Regions from separate parts of the Streptomyces sp. SCSIO 30461 genome, predicted to be linked through region 3. Evidence: riboswitches for the same ligand, from Rfam matches in the RefSeq annotation. Region 3 holds a riboswitch; each other region holds the start of a gene.

The links. Region 3 has a riboswitch for cyclic di-AMP ahead of V1460_RS14300 (LysM peptidoglycan-binding domain-containing M23 family metallopeptidase). Riboswitches for the same ligand answer to the same signal wherever they lie in the genome.
Region 1: linked by a shared signal. The riboswitch ahead of V1460_RS04840 (transglycosylase family protein) and the one ahead of V1460_RS14300 (LysM peptidoglycan-binding domain-containing M23 family metallopeptidase) in region 3 are both predicted to bind cyclic di-AMP.
Region 2: linked by a shared signal. The riboswitch ahead of V1460_RS05450 (transglycosylase family protein) and the one ahead of V1460_RS14300 (LysM peptidoglycan-binding domain-containing M23 family metallopeptidase) in region 3 are both predicted to bind cyclic di-AMP.

Annotation. Positions count from the first base shown of each region.
Region 1 is NZ_CP146101.1:1,058,720-1,063,115, reverse strand. Features, by position in the region: gene eno (phosphopyruvate hydratase) at 1-1,100, opposite strand, end outside; gene V1460_RS04840 (transglycosylase family protein) at 1,474-2,136, opposite strand; cyclic di-AMP (ydaO/yuaA leader) riboswitch at 2,141-2,358, opposite strand; gene V1460_RS04835 (transglycosylase family protein) at 2,640-3,566, opposite strand; gene V1460_RS04830 (cytochrome P450) at 3,765-4,396, opposite strand, start outside.
Region 2 is NZ_CP146101.1:1,188,810-1,193,205, reverse strand. Features, by position in the region: gene V1460_RS05455 (ferric reductase-like transmembrane domain-containing protein) at 73-822, opposite strand; cyclic di-AMP (ydaO/yuaA leader) riboswitch at 1,715-1,922, shown strand; gene V1460_RS05450 (transglycosylase family protein) at 1,928-2,557, shown strand; gene V1460_RS05445 (lytic polysaccharide monooxygenase) at 2,885-3,880, shown strand; gene V1460_RS05440 (hypothetical protein) at 4,203-4,396, shown strand, end outside.
Region 3 is NZ_CP146101.1:3,230,906-3,235,301, forward strand. Features, by position in the region: gene V1460_RS14285 (XRE family transcriptional regulator) at 1-71, shown strand, start outside; gene V1460_RS14290 (DUF6126 family protein) at 71-211, shown strand; gene V1460_RS14295 (tyrosine-protein phosphatase) at 231-1,046, opposite strand; cyclic di-AMP (ydaO/yuaA leader) riboswitch at 1,455-1,608, shown strand; gene V1460_RS14300 (LysM peptidoglycan-binding domain-containing M23 family metallopeptidase) at 1,613-2,608, shown strand; gene V1460_RS14305 (IS1182 family transposase) at 2,819-4,396, opposite strand, start outside.

The DNA of each region.
Region 1 (4,396 bases), 2.2 Mb from region 3:
GAGCGGTGGGACATCATGCACTTGAAGCCGTTGCGCTGGGCGAGCTCGACTGCGTCCAGGGTCTCGGTCAGCGAACCGATCTGGTTGACCTTGACCAGCAGGGCGTTGGCGGTGCCCTCCTCGATACCCCGGGCGAGACGCTCCGGGTTGGTGACGAACAGGTCGTCGCCGACCAGCTGCACCTTGGTGCCGAGCTTGTCGGTGATCACCTTCCAGCCCGCCCAGTCGTCCTCGAACAGCGGGTCCTCGATGGACACGAGCGGGTACGCGGAGACGAGCTCCTCGTAGTACTCGGTCATCTCGGCGGCGGAGCGCTCCTTGCCCTCGAAGAGGTACTTGCCGTCCTTGTAGAACTCGGAGGCGGCGACGTCGAGCGCGAGGGCGACGTCCCTGCCGGGCGCGTACCCGGCCTGCTTGATGGCCTCGATGATCAGGTCGAGTGCCTCGCGGTTGGAGTCCAGGTTCGGGGCGAAGCCGCCCTCGTCACCGAGACCGGTGGACAGACCGCGCTCCTTCAGCACCTTCTTCAGGGTGTGGTAGACCTCGGTGCCCCAGCGCAGCGCCTCGGAGAAGGACTCCGCGCCGATCGGGGCGATCATGAACTCCTGGATGTCCACGTTGGAGTCGGCGTGCGAGCCGCCGTTCAGGATGTTCATCATCGGCACCGGCAGCAGGTGCGCGTTCGGGCCGCCCAGGTAGCGGAAGAGCGGGAGGTCGGAGGCCTCGGAGGCGGCGTGCGCAACGGCCAGCGAGACGCCGAGAATGGCGTTGGCGCCGAGCGATCCCTTGTTGTCGGTTGCGTCGAGGTCGAACATCGCCTGGTCGATCAGGCGCTGCTCGGTCGCGTCGTATCCGACCAGCTCCGGGCCGATCTGCTCCAGCACGGCGAGGACGGCCTTCTCGACGCCCTTGCCCATGTAGCGGTTCTGGTCTCCGTCACGGAGCTCAATGGCCTCGAACGCACCGGTGGAGGCACCGGAGGGCACGGCAGCACGGCCGGTGCTGCCATCGTCGAGGCCGACCTCGACCTCGACCGTGGGGTTGCCTCGGGAGTCCAGGATTTCCCGGGCTACGACGACGTCGATGGACGGCACGAGCATCTCCTTCTGGGATGTGTCGCTAGGAGTGACGCCGCTGCCGCAGCGTCGGTGCAGGGTCGCTTTGGCCTTGCGGCATGAGCCTAACCGGACCGGGGGCCACGCTCGGCCGGGGCCCGACCCGTGGGACGAAAAAGGGTGTGAAACCAGCAGAAACCCCGGCCCTGGGCGCACCTCCCGTATCCGCGGCGCTACGGGGGAAGGGAAGCGCACGGAGACGGCGGGGGTGAGGCGCGCCGGGCCGGGGTTGCCTGGGGGGCGGGGATGCCGCGGAGGTGTTCCCTCGCGGCACCCCCGGTGGGGGGATCCCTGGGCGGGGGCCCTGAGCGGAAGGGCCCCGGGGTTCTGTCGGCCGGGCCGTCCAGCCGCGACCGGGTCAGCTCAGGTGCAGCAGCTGACCGGGGTGGATCACATCGGCGTTGTCGATGATGTCCTTGTTGAGCTCGAACAGCTTCTTCCAGCCGCCCTTGACCTTCTCCGCCTCGGCGATCTTGCTGAGAGTGTCGCCGGGCTTCACCTTGTACTCGCCGTCACCCTTCCTGACAGGGGCGGCGGAACGCTCGGAGCGGGTGGTCGGAGCCTCGGCGCGCTCAGGGGCTGCGGGCTTCGCGGCTTCCTTCGCGGCGGGCTTCGGAGCCTCGGCGGTACCACCGCCGTACGGGGTGCTGGACAGGTTCACACCGCAATTCGGCCAGGCACCCTTGCCCTGACCTGCCAGGACCTTCTCGGCGATCTGTATCTGCTCGCTCTTGCTGGCCTGGTCGGCGGTGGCGGCGAAGGCGGTGCCGCCGTAGGCGGCCCACGTGGAGGCCGAGAACTGGAGGCCGCCGTAGTAGCCGTTGCCGGTGTTGATCGACCAGTTGCCGCCGGACTCGCACTGGGCGACGGCGTCCCACTCGGAGGCGGTCGCCGCCGATGCGGTCCCCGAGATCATGAGCGGCGCGGCGATGGCGGCACCGGTGACACCGGCGGCGTAGGCGGCGATACGGGTGGTGCGGACGGACGGGCGACGACGCTTGCCCTTGCCGGAAAGCAGCATGAAGTGATCCCCTCACCGACGCCTGCGAGGTGAGCTGTCGGGTTCGGGCCGATGGGGTGCCATCCGTCCGTCGGATCGGGTGTCCGACGGCACCGGAAGGCGAGCTGCCCGGCCGCGCGGTCTTGCGTCGCGCGGCTTCACCCCAAGCCGCTCCGAGCCCTCATCGGGCCGGCGCGGCACTTACCTTGGGTCCCCCGCTCCTGCCTACGGCGCTTGAACGCGACGGTTGTTCCCTTCGACCGACGGCAGGATTCGGCGTGACGGTCGACGGGGCCCGCGATGGCGAGCGGTCAGACCGTAAACACACGCCTCCCCGATGTTCAAAGGAGGAACATCGGGGAGAAATCACCCATACCTGACGACGCCTGATGTCCGTTTTCGCAGGTGAGAGGGTGGATGGCCCCACTTAGCGGCCATCCGGGGCCAGTTGACCGGAAGAGACTCATGTCTCACTTTCACAGAAGAGGACATAAGCACCCCAATCCCTACTCCGCCTAGTCCAACTACTCCCGCTCCAAACCGAGATCGAGGCTCTGTCCGGGCAGGATGAGGTCGGCGTCGGTCCCGACGACCTCGCGATTCCCGTCGAAGAGGGCGGGCCAGCCGCCGGGCACCTGATGAGCGTCCGCAATCGAGGAGAGACTGTCACCGGCACGGACGGTGTACGCACCCGTCGCACCGACGCCGTCCCGTGTCGATGTGTCACCTCGCGAGGCATGACGACCGGAATCACTCTCATCGCCCGAATTGCCCGTCTCGCCTGCTTCGTCTTCTTCGGTTGCTTCGGTTGCTTCGGCCACTTCGCCTTCGTCGGCGGCTTCGCCGCGATGCCTGCCGGTGCCGTCACCCGCACCCTGGGCGGAGTCAGCGGACCCGTCCGCGCCCTCACCGCCACCATCGGGCACGCCTCCCGACGGGGACTGCGCGGATTCCGAGGCCCCCGCGGAAGCGTCGGGCGAGCCGGAGTCCGAGCCCGTGGCGGGATCCACGGAGGCCGAGTCCGGGGCCGCGGGCTCCGGAATGACGGCGTCCGCACCATCGCCGAACGTCGGCGGGTCCACCTCACCGCCGGACCCCAAGGTCCGGTCCAGGTCACCCGGATCGACCTCGGGCGCGGTGTCGGTCATGACGAGCCCGGTGACCACGGCGCAGCTCTCCCAAGCCGCCGAGCCCTCCGCCGCCAGCAGCTTCTCCGCGACCGCGATCTGCTGCGATCGGCTCGCCAGATCGGGCCTGGGCGCGTAGGCCGTACCGCCGTGCTGCTCCCAGTCCTGCTGCGAGAGCTGAAGCCCCCCGTAGTAGCCGTTGCCGTAGTCGGCACTCCACACGCCTCCGCTCTCGCAGTTCGCGACCCGGTCCCAGGTGCCGGCGTCGGTGGCGGAGGCCGCACCCGCACCGAGCAGCGGGATGGCGATGGCCGATCCCGTCACCCCTGCCGCGACGATGAGGGCGGGGGCCTGACGAGGGCGCCGGTGTCGACCATTCCCGGAGAGCATGCAGGGGCCTTTCGTGTGACGACAAGGAACCCAGGGGTCCCTGGTAGTTGACGGTGAACCTAACGGCACCCGAACGAGTGTCACAAGTCGATGCAGGGGAGATCACGTGAAAGTCACGTTACTGACGAGACGTCAGCTTTCCGGCGGGGTGAACTCAACGGGCAAAGTACGCAATCCGCGCATGATCAGACCGCCACGCCAACGCAGATCCGAGGAATCCACCGCAAGTCGCAAGTCGGGCAATCGCGTCAGCAGGGTCGCCAGCGCGGTCTGCCCCTCCAGTCGTGCGAGGGGCGCGCCGAGGCAGTAGTGGACGCCGTGCCCGTACCCGAGGTGCTGGTTGTCACGCCTGGCCAGGTCGAGCACATCGGGCTCGGGGAACCGGTCCGGGTCGCGGTCGGCGGCGGCGAGTACGACGAGCACCGGGTCCCCCGCCGCGATCCGCTGCCCTCCGATGCTCAGCGGCTCGGTCGCGAACCGCCAGGTGGCGAGCTCCACCGGACCGTCGAAGCGCAGGAGTTCCTCGACGCCGGTGGCGAGCAGCGCGGTGTCCCCATCGGCGAGGGAGGCCTGGAGCCGTGCACGCTGCTCATGGTGGCGCAGCAACGCGTACACACCATTGCCGATGAGGTTGACGGTCGTCTCGAACCCGGCGAAAAGAAGGATGAAGGCCATCGCGGCGGCCTCGTTCTCGGTGAGGTGCTCCCCATGGTCGGATGCCTTGATGAGCCCCGAGATGAGGTCGTCACCGGGAGCCTCGCGCT
Region 2 (4,396 bases), 2.0 Mb from region 3:
GCGCTGCGAAGGGGGCGCCTTGGCCGTGAGAGCCGAGGAGGGGTCCGGGCTGGACACCCCGGGCGGGAATCGTCACGGCATAACCTCCGGAGTGATGGTGGTGGTGGGCTCGCGCAATCGGGAGCGCGACGGGAAGACCCTGATCAGGAACGCCAGCAGGCAGGCGGCCGCACCGCCTGCGACCGTGGCCGCGACGAGACCTGGCCGGCGCGGCTCCGGGTGCACCAGGAAGATATGAAGCCATATCAGCAGGAATGCGGCGTAGGCGAGCTGGTGGAACCTGAGCCAGCGGTGGTAGCCGAGCCTGCGCTGCAGCAACACAGAGCAGCCGACCGCGATGCACAGTTCGGTCCCCAGGATTCCGAGCCCCACGGGGATCCTCTGGAGCCCTCCGGCGAACGGCACGATGAGTTCTGTCGGACCCATGCCCCAGACGGGCTGGTAGAGGAAGGTCATTCCGTGCACGACTGCAAAGATCAGTGCGGACAGACCCAGCGTCATATGCGCCCCGTGGATCGTGGCCCGATTGACCCGGTGCTGCATGAACCTCAGCCGCAACACCACGCCGAACACCACGGCGGCCACCATCAGCCCGTAGGCGACGAGCGCCGCCAACCGGGCGATCTCGTGGACGCCGACGTCATACGGAAACCCCTTCTGACGGGCGTCGAGAGGGGAGCCGGGGATCGGGTCGGCGAACGGCGCTGCCGACGCATCCGGCGAGTACACGAGGACCACTGCCAGGATCAACAACAATGCGGCGAGTACGGCAGCCGGCCGAACCGCGCTCCACATGCCGTAGGGGGGTGAGTTACGGGGCATACCTGAAATCCCTGGTAGCGAATTCCTTGATGCAGGAACTGACAATGCACTAGTTCAATGCCTCGGAAGTCCGGGAGTCCCTTGGTCCTCCTTCGGGGAACTCCGAAGCGATAGCGCCCTCCAGCGTCTGAAGCGGCGACCATACACGATCCAACTGTGGGGAAAGACGGTCACGACGTCCTCACGCCGCACCTCCCCCAGGGGGAGGATATGGATCAGATCAGGACAATACAATCGACCTCATCCCCGCAAAGTGCGGTATATGCGACCTATGTCCGTGTGACGTGCCCGGTTCTCGACTCGACCGCAGACCCGGTGTCCGTGATGTTCGCAAAAGACGTTCAGACGGACCCGGATACAGCACAACAGGCTGAGGATTCGCGGCACACCCGCAGATTCAGCATGCCTGCTCAAGGCGCGGCGGCTCGTCCGGAGTGCGGCGCGCATCGCCGCGGAGTCGACACCGGCACGGTTATTCGACGCTCGCACCCGAAGGTGGATCGGATGCGACCGGGGGCGTCGCGGACAGGGATCTGACGAACCTCCGGCGAGGATGTCTTCCGTGTCGCCACGGGCCGATGCGGTAACGCCGACAGAAGGCTCATCGACCCAACAGCGCCGTCCCGAAAAGAAATACGCCAATCCGGCTTCACAGACAGGTTCGCCCTTGTGACATGGATCTCTCCGCAGGCCGGCACGGGCGCTCACGGAACTCCGACAGCCGCCTCCTGACCTGCAGTTCTTGCGATACGCCAAGCAAGCCCGCGCCGTCGGCGTCCGGGGCCGGCACCTTTGATCTCCACGCACGGTGCGCTTAGTGTTTCGCCATTCGCAGCAGCGATCCCCGTCGGAACGGAACGCCGAGTCCTGCCACCGACCGACGGAAGCAAACGACGCGAAAGCGCCGCTGGCAGGAGCGGGGGACCCAAGGTCTTCCGCCGGACCGCCGACCATATGCCGCGTAGCGCCTCAGCAGCGCGTGCGCCGGTCGCGACCGGTCCGGCTCGGGGTGAAGCCGTTGACACCGCACGTCGCGGTCTGGCCGGGCAACTCACGTCCGAACCCGACAGCTAACCTCGCAGGCATCGGTGAGGACATCAACTCCATGGGTAAGCATCGTCGCGTATCGAAGAAGTTCGCCCGATTCGCCACCTTCGTCAGCACCGCCGGTACCGTGGCCGCCCTGCCGCTGATGGCGAGCACCTCAGCCTCTGCCGCTTCGGTCGAAACCTGGGACAAGGTCGCCGAATGCGAGTCAGGCGGCGACTGGTCGATCAACACCGGCAACGGATACTACGGCGGCCTGCAGTTCGCACAGTCCAGTTGGGAGGCCGCAGGCGGCCTGGAGTACGCGGAGCGCGCCGACCTTGCGACAAAGGACCAGCAGATCGCCGTCGCCGAGAATCTGCTCGCCGTTCAGGGTCCCAGCGCTTGGGCCTGTGCCTCGGCCGGTGACCTGACCTCGGACGGCCCAGCCCCTGACATCAACCCGAGCAGTACGGTGGGCGCCTCCGAAGCGCCGTCGTCCGACACCACGGATTCGGCGGACAGCCATGCCCCGGGGGACCCGGGGGAGGAGTCCGTCCCGTCCTCGGCCAACCCCCGGCCGCATACCAAGGCGCGCGGCGAGATCCGTCATGGCTCTGCCGGCTGGCACAGGCTGTCGGGGGCCGACAGGCCCACCGTCAGGGACACCGAACCGATCAACTCCGGACAGCGCTTGCGTCACGGCTGACCGTTGGCCGAACGGTGCGTCATCGGTGAGCCGTTCCATCTGCGGCCGGGTACACCCACCCGAAGCAGGTTGACGGTTTAGGGCGAAAAGGCCCCTCCAGGTGGGGTTGAAGCCCGGCACCCGGCGCAGCGGCGGCCGCTCCTCCGTCCGATGGCCCGCATGTCCCGTCCGGAACGAGCCGGCCCATCTGGACACGCTTCCAGCTCGCTGGTCGCCGGACCGGTTCAGCTCCATCCGGTACCGCTGCCGTTTGCGGCGCCGTGCCACCGGAGCCGAGTTCTGTCCGGCGTCCTTCCCCCAGCCAACACTGCTGAAGGAGTACCCACCATGACCCCTCGCCGCAAAGCGACCGTTGTCGTCGCCCTGGGTATCGCCCCGCTTGCGATGACCGGCCTGACCGCTTCGCCGGCTGCCGCACACGGATCCATGACGGACCCCGTGAGTCGCGTGGCCGCCTGTTACGCCGAGAACCCGGAGAGCCCGGACTCGGACGCGTGCAAGGCGGCGGTCGCCGCGAGCGGCACGCAGGCTTTCTACGACTGGAACGAGGTCAACATCTCCAACGCCGCGGGCAACCACCAGGATCTGATCCCCGACGGTGAGCTGTGCAGCGCGGGCCGGGACAAGTACAAGGGGCTGGACCTGCCGCGTGCCGACTGGCCGGCGTCGAATATCGTCTCGGGCAGCCACACCTTCCGCTACAAGGCGACCGCGCCGCACAAGGGCTCCTTCGAGCTGTACATCACCAAGGACAGCTACGACCCGACGCAGCCGCTGAAATGGTCGGACCTGGAGGAGAAGCCTTTCGCGCAGGCCACCGATCCGGAGCTGGTGGACGGCGACTACGTCATCGACGGGACGGTCCCGGCCAAGTCCGGGCGACATCTGATCTACTCGATATGGCAGCGCTCGGACTCACCGGAGGCCTTCTACACCTGCTCTGACGTGGTGTTCGACGAGGACGACGGAAGCTCCGAACCGACCGCCTCCGAACCGACCGCCTCCGAACCGACCGCCTCCGAACCGACCGCTTCGGCGCCGACCGACGAGCAGATCGAGGCGGGCAGAGGCAGGTCCACGGTGGACCACGGGGGCCATGGCGGTCCCACACCGGACCACCGCCATCACAAGCGGCCGTCCGGCACCCCCACCACCGCGGCGCTGAAGTCCGGCAACTCTCCGGACGCCATGAGCGCCGGTGAGAGCCTCGCTGAGACCGGCGGCAGCGGCTCGACGACCCGGTATGTCGTCGGCGGCGCAGCACTGCTCGCCCTCGGGGCCGCGGTGATCTTCGGTACGGTCCGCCGAAGGGCCGGTCACTGACGGAGCCATCCGAAGCGTGCGGCTGATGACGGCAGCGTGCGGCTGATGACGGCGCCGTTCTCCAGGAACTGTGGTCACGTGATCCGGGCCCCTGGGGCTGATGGGGGACATACGGCCGGGAGCCGACGGGCTCCCGCGGTCACTTGTCGGTCCGTCGGCCGGAGCGGGTCACGTTGACCTCGTGACAGCCGTCGGTCGGGCCGGGCCCGGTGGCGGAGGCGAGCACGCCGACAGCCGCGACTGCGGGGTTGCCCAGTCATGGGATGGCCCCGGGCGCCGGCGACCCGGGGGCGGGTGGCCGGCGCCCGGGGCGTCGTCCGTCATGCGGGTCGGGTCCGTCGGCGCCGAGGCCATCGTCTACTACTCGCTCCGCTTCACCTCGGTCCTCTACCCGGAGGCCGTACCGGCGAACGGCTACGCGAGCCCCGATGAGTACGTCGAGACCTTCCTCGACTTCCTCGACCGGGACATCCGCTGGGCCGCCCAGGGCAACCTGAGCAACCCGGCCAAGGCCGC
Region 3 (4,396 bases):
TGATGTTCGTCCACACCCTGCTGCAGAGCCCCGATCCGCATGCCCGCCCGCACACCCGAGGAGAAGCGTGATGACTGAAAAGCGTGGAAAGTCGCGATCGAGCGATCAGAGGTTCCCGCTCGGACTGGCTGTCCGTCTTTTCGCCTATCTCGTCGCGGGGCACCTGTTCGCGGCGTTCCTCTATCTGCTGTTCACCGTCGGCGGGCAGTGAGTCCCGAGCGGGCAGGTGCTCAGACCGATCCGTCCAGCAGGCGGTCGCGCAGCCGCTCCCGGGTTGCGGAGGTGAGGCCGAGTCCCTCGGTCAGATAGCGCTCAGTGCCGCCCCAGGTCTCCTCGATGGTGTCGAAGGCGGCCGCCAGGTACTCCGCACGCGCGTCGAAGAGCGGTCGCAGCAGCTCCATGACCTCAGGGGACATTCCGGCCGGTGATGTGTCGCTGCGGCGCACCCTGTAGCGGCGGTGGGGGTCGTTCGACTTCAGATAGTCGGCCTCGATGGCGTCCCGCTCGACGCCGACCGCGAGCAGTGAGATCGCGATCGACAGGCCCGCGCGGTCCTTGCCCGCAGCACAGTGCATCAGTGCGGGGACGCTGTCCTCGGCCAGGGAGTGCAGGACCCGGCTGTGCTCGTCCGTCCGTTCGCGGACCATCTTCCGGTACGAATCGGACATCCGGTCGGCGGCCTTGCCCTCGGAGAGGATCGAGCGCAGCTGCTCCAGATCGCCGTCATGCACCATCCTCCAGAACTCGGCGCCGTCGGCGGGGTCGCTGAGCGGGATGTTCACGTTCCGCACCCCGGGCAGCTCGACATCGGGCCCCTCCAGCCTGTGGTCGGCGGAGTTGCGGAAGTCGAAGATCGTGTGGAGTGCGAGGGAAGTCAGGAACGCTGCGTCGTCGGCGGTGGCATGGGCGAGGTGCCCGCTGCGGAACAGCCTGCCGTGTCGCACCCGGCGCCCGTCCACGGTCGGCAGTCCACCCACGTCCCGGAAGTTGCGCACGCCCGAGAGTTCGGGCTCGGTCGAGGGGGCCTGGGGCAGCTGCTGTGTCACGGGGGCTCCTCCGTGTCTGCGGTGGGTGTCGCACGCCGACGGCGGTGTGCACCCGACCATACGACATGGATTCCCCAAAAAATCACCCCGCCCGATGCGCTCCTCTCTGGGTTGAATGCGGCTTGTGTCCGTTTTAGTTGATTAAGGCAGAGTGCACCCATTGGTAATGGGATGGTATTCCCGTCGTGAGCGGGATCATATTCGTGACGGTCCGTCGCCGTGTCTCCCCATCAAAACCCTTTGCCTATAAGGCGATCAAAGATCCGTAATCCACGCAGAGTGACCGTAAAATCCCCGTTGATATCGCGCGGGCGAATGCCGACTGAATAGCACTGCTTGTACGGCTCGTCCGACTCGCCTACGGTCACCGCAATCCGGTCGGACCGCCGAATCCTGCCGCCGACCGGAATTCCGCACACACCCACGCGTGGCAGGAGCGGGGGACCCAGGTAAGCCGCCGTCCCGGGATTCCGGACGGCTAGGGGTGTAGTCGCGCCTTCGCGCGGCCGGGCAGCTCCAGCCCGAATCCGACAGCTCACCTCGCAGGCGCCGGAGAGGAATTCGCCATGCCCGGACGGGGTAAGCACCGCCGACCGAAGACCAGCCCGCTCGCCCGCGGATTCGTTGCCGCGGGTACGGGTGGCGCCGCCATCGCACTACCGCTCATCGGCGCCGCGGGTGCGGCGCACGCCACGGGGCAGTCCGCTCCCACGGTCACCGCCGAACGCACCGCCGCCATCCGCCAGGCCGCAGTCCCACAGGCCGTCGCCGCACCGAAGTCGCCCAAGACCTACACGGTCGCGCCCGGCGACCACCTCTCCAAGATCGCCGTCGAACAGCGGGTTCGTGGCGGCTGGCAGAAGCTGTACGCCGACAACCGCGAGGCTGTCGGTGAGAATCCCTCGCTGATCCACCCGGGCCTCAAGCTCGCCCTCGGCGCCCCGGCGAGGGCCGCGGCCCCGGCGGAGCGCCCCGCCCAGGCGCCGGCGCGGCCGGACCGGGCCTCGCGCTCGGCCGACCGTACCGCCGACGCCCCCAAGACGGCCCCGACCGCCCCGCAGATCAAGTCCGAGGCCAAGGCCAAGGGTGAGTCCGCGGTCAAGGCCAAGGTCGAGGCTGCCGCGGCTCCCGAGGTCCCGGCCCCGCAGGACAAGGCGTCCTTCTACTCCGCCCCGGTCACCGGAGGTGTCAGCACCGCGTACCGCACCCCGGGTGCCCTGTGGTCCAGCGGCTACCACACCGGTCTCGACTTCATCGCCTCCACGGGCACCTCGGTCAAGTCCGTCGGTCCCGGCTCTGTCGTCTCGGCCGGTTGGGCGGGAGCGTATGGGAACCAGGTCGTCATCCGGCACACCGACGGCACCTACGCCCAGTACGCTCACCTCTCCGTCCTGTCCGTCTCGGCCGGACAGGACGTGAGCGGCGGACAGCAGATCGGCCTCTCCGGCTCCACCGGCAACTCCACGGGTCCGCACCTCCACTTCGAGATCCGCACCGCACCCGGCTACGGCTCCGACATAGATCCGCTGGCCTACCTCCGGAAGCACGGCGTCCGCCTCTGAACCACCTCTCCGACTGAGGCGACGTCTAGGTGACTGGTGTTAAGCGGGTCGTCCTGGGCGTGCGGTGTCGCCGTTGGGGGTGTCAGGGTCGTGGTTGCTGGCTGGTGGTCGGGCGGCGTGTGGGCGGTTCGTGGCCGTCGTGGGGGCTGTTGAGGGCTTGGCACGGCCGCGTGCGGGTCGTTTGCATGGTCCAGGGCGCCCTCGGGACGGTCAGCCGGCGGCGACCGCCCACTTGTCACTGCCTGTGGACATGATTCCGAGCACGCCGAGCCGCGCGACGTTGACGGCGGCGGCCAGCAAGGAGAAGTCGGCGGCGATCTTGGCCCGGCCCCGCACCCGGGCGCGGCGTCCGCCGTGTCGCCGCCGCATCAGGTGGGCGATCTTGCGTTCGACCTTGGGGCGGGTGGCCCGGTAGGCGGCCAGCCAGACGGGGTCCGCACTGCGAGCCCGGCCCCGGGCCAGGTGTTCTTCGTGAGGGCCGATGGTGATGACGCGTCCGTTCCTGGCGGTAGTGCACTGCGCCGCAAGGGGGCAGGCGGCGCAGGCGGTCTTGAAGCAGGCCGTCCCACCGCCATCAGACTTCGGGCGGATCGCGGCGGTCACCTGGTTCGGGCAGGTGACCTGCCCTGCCTCCAGATCGATGGTGAAGGCGTCCTTGGAGAACCGCCCACCGGGCGCGTTGGCCGCCTGCACCTTGACCATCACCCGGGCGCCCGCGTCGTCCAGCTCGGCCAGCAGCGGCCCGGTCCCGTAAGCGGCGTCGCCGTAGACTTCGGCCCGCGCCTGGTCTGCCTGCTCGGCGGCAGGTGGTTGGAGAACGTCGGCGAGCAGGTCGGCGGCGGGCTCGGCATCGCCGGCGTTGCCCGCCGTGACCTCGGTCGCGGTGATGACCTCGCTGTCGGGTTCCTCGGCCACATGACCCTTGTAACCGTCGAAGGACCGGCGGACGGTCTTGTGGCCGTGCCGGGCCTCGGGATCAACCGTGGAGATGACCCGGTCCGCGGCCACCTTGCGGGCGATCTTGAAGACGCCCCCGTCCTGCTCCAGGTCCTGGCCCAGCACGGTGGCCAGCAACCGCGCGGCCTGGCCCACATCCCCGGGCACGGCCCGGCCGTCCAGCACGGTCAGCAGCGCGAACCCGTCACGGGCCCGCGAATCGATGAGGGCTTCCCGCTCGGCCGCGTCCGTCCAGTCGATGACCGGCTTGTCCGTGCTGGTGTAGGCGTCCCCGCTGGAGATCACCGCCCGCAGCTCGGCCCGCAGCACGTGATCGGCCGCCCGCAGCAGGCCGCGGATGGCCGAACGGATCAGCGTGATGGTGTCCTGCGTGGCCACCGCGTCATAGATCGGTGCCGAGTCCAGCACCCTCCTGCGGCCGACCAGTCCGGCTTGTGCAGCAACCTCTACCGTCCGCTCGAAGATCCGGTTCGGCCGGGCGGAAGCGGCAAGCCTCGCCCGCATGTCGACCAGCACGGTGTGCACGAACCCCGGATGGTCGAAGTCCAGCCCGCCGGCGGCGTACTTCCAGCGCACATCGAACGCGAACCGCTCGACCGCCTCGCGATCGGACAAACCCTCCAGACGCTGCAGGACCATCACGACCGCCACGATCATCGGCGGCACCGACCTGCGGCCGTCCTCGGCGAACAGATCGGCGAACATCTCATCGGGGAACAACGCCCGGCACTCGCGGTGCAGCACCGCGTAGATCGAGTTCGGCGCCAGCCGACCCTCGCAGAAACCCACTGTGGAGGAGAGCAACCCCGGCTGCATCGGAGTCCGGCCCAC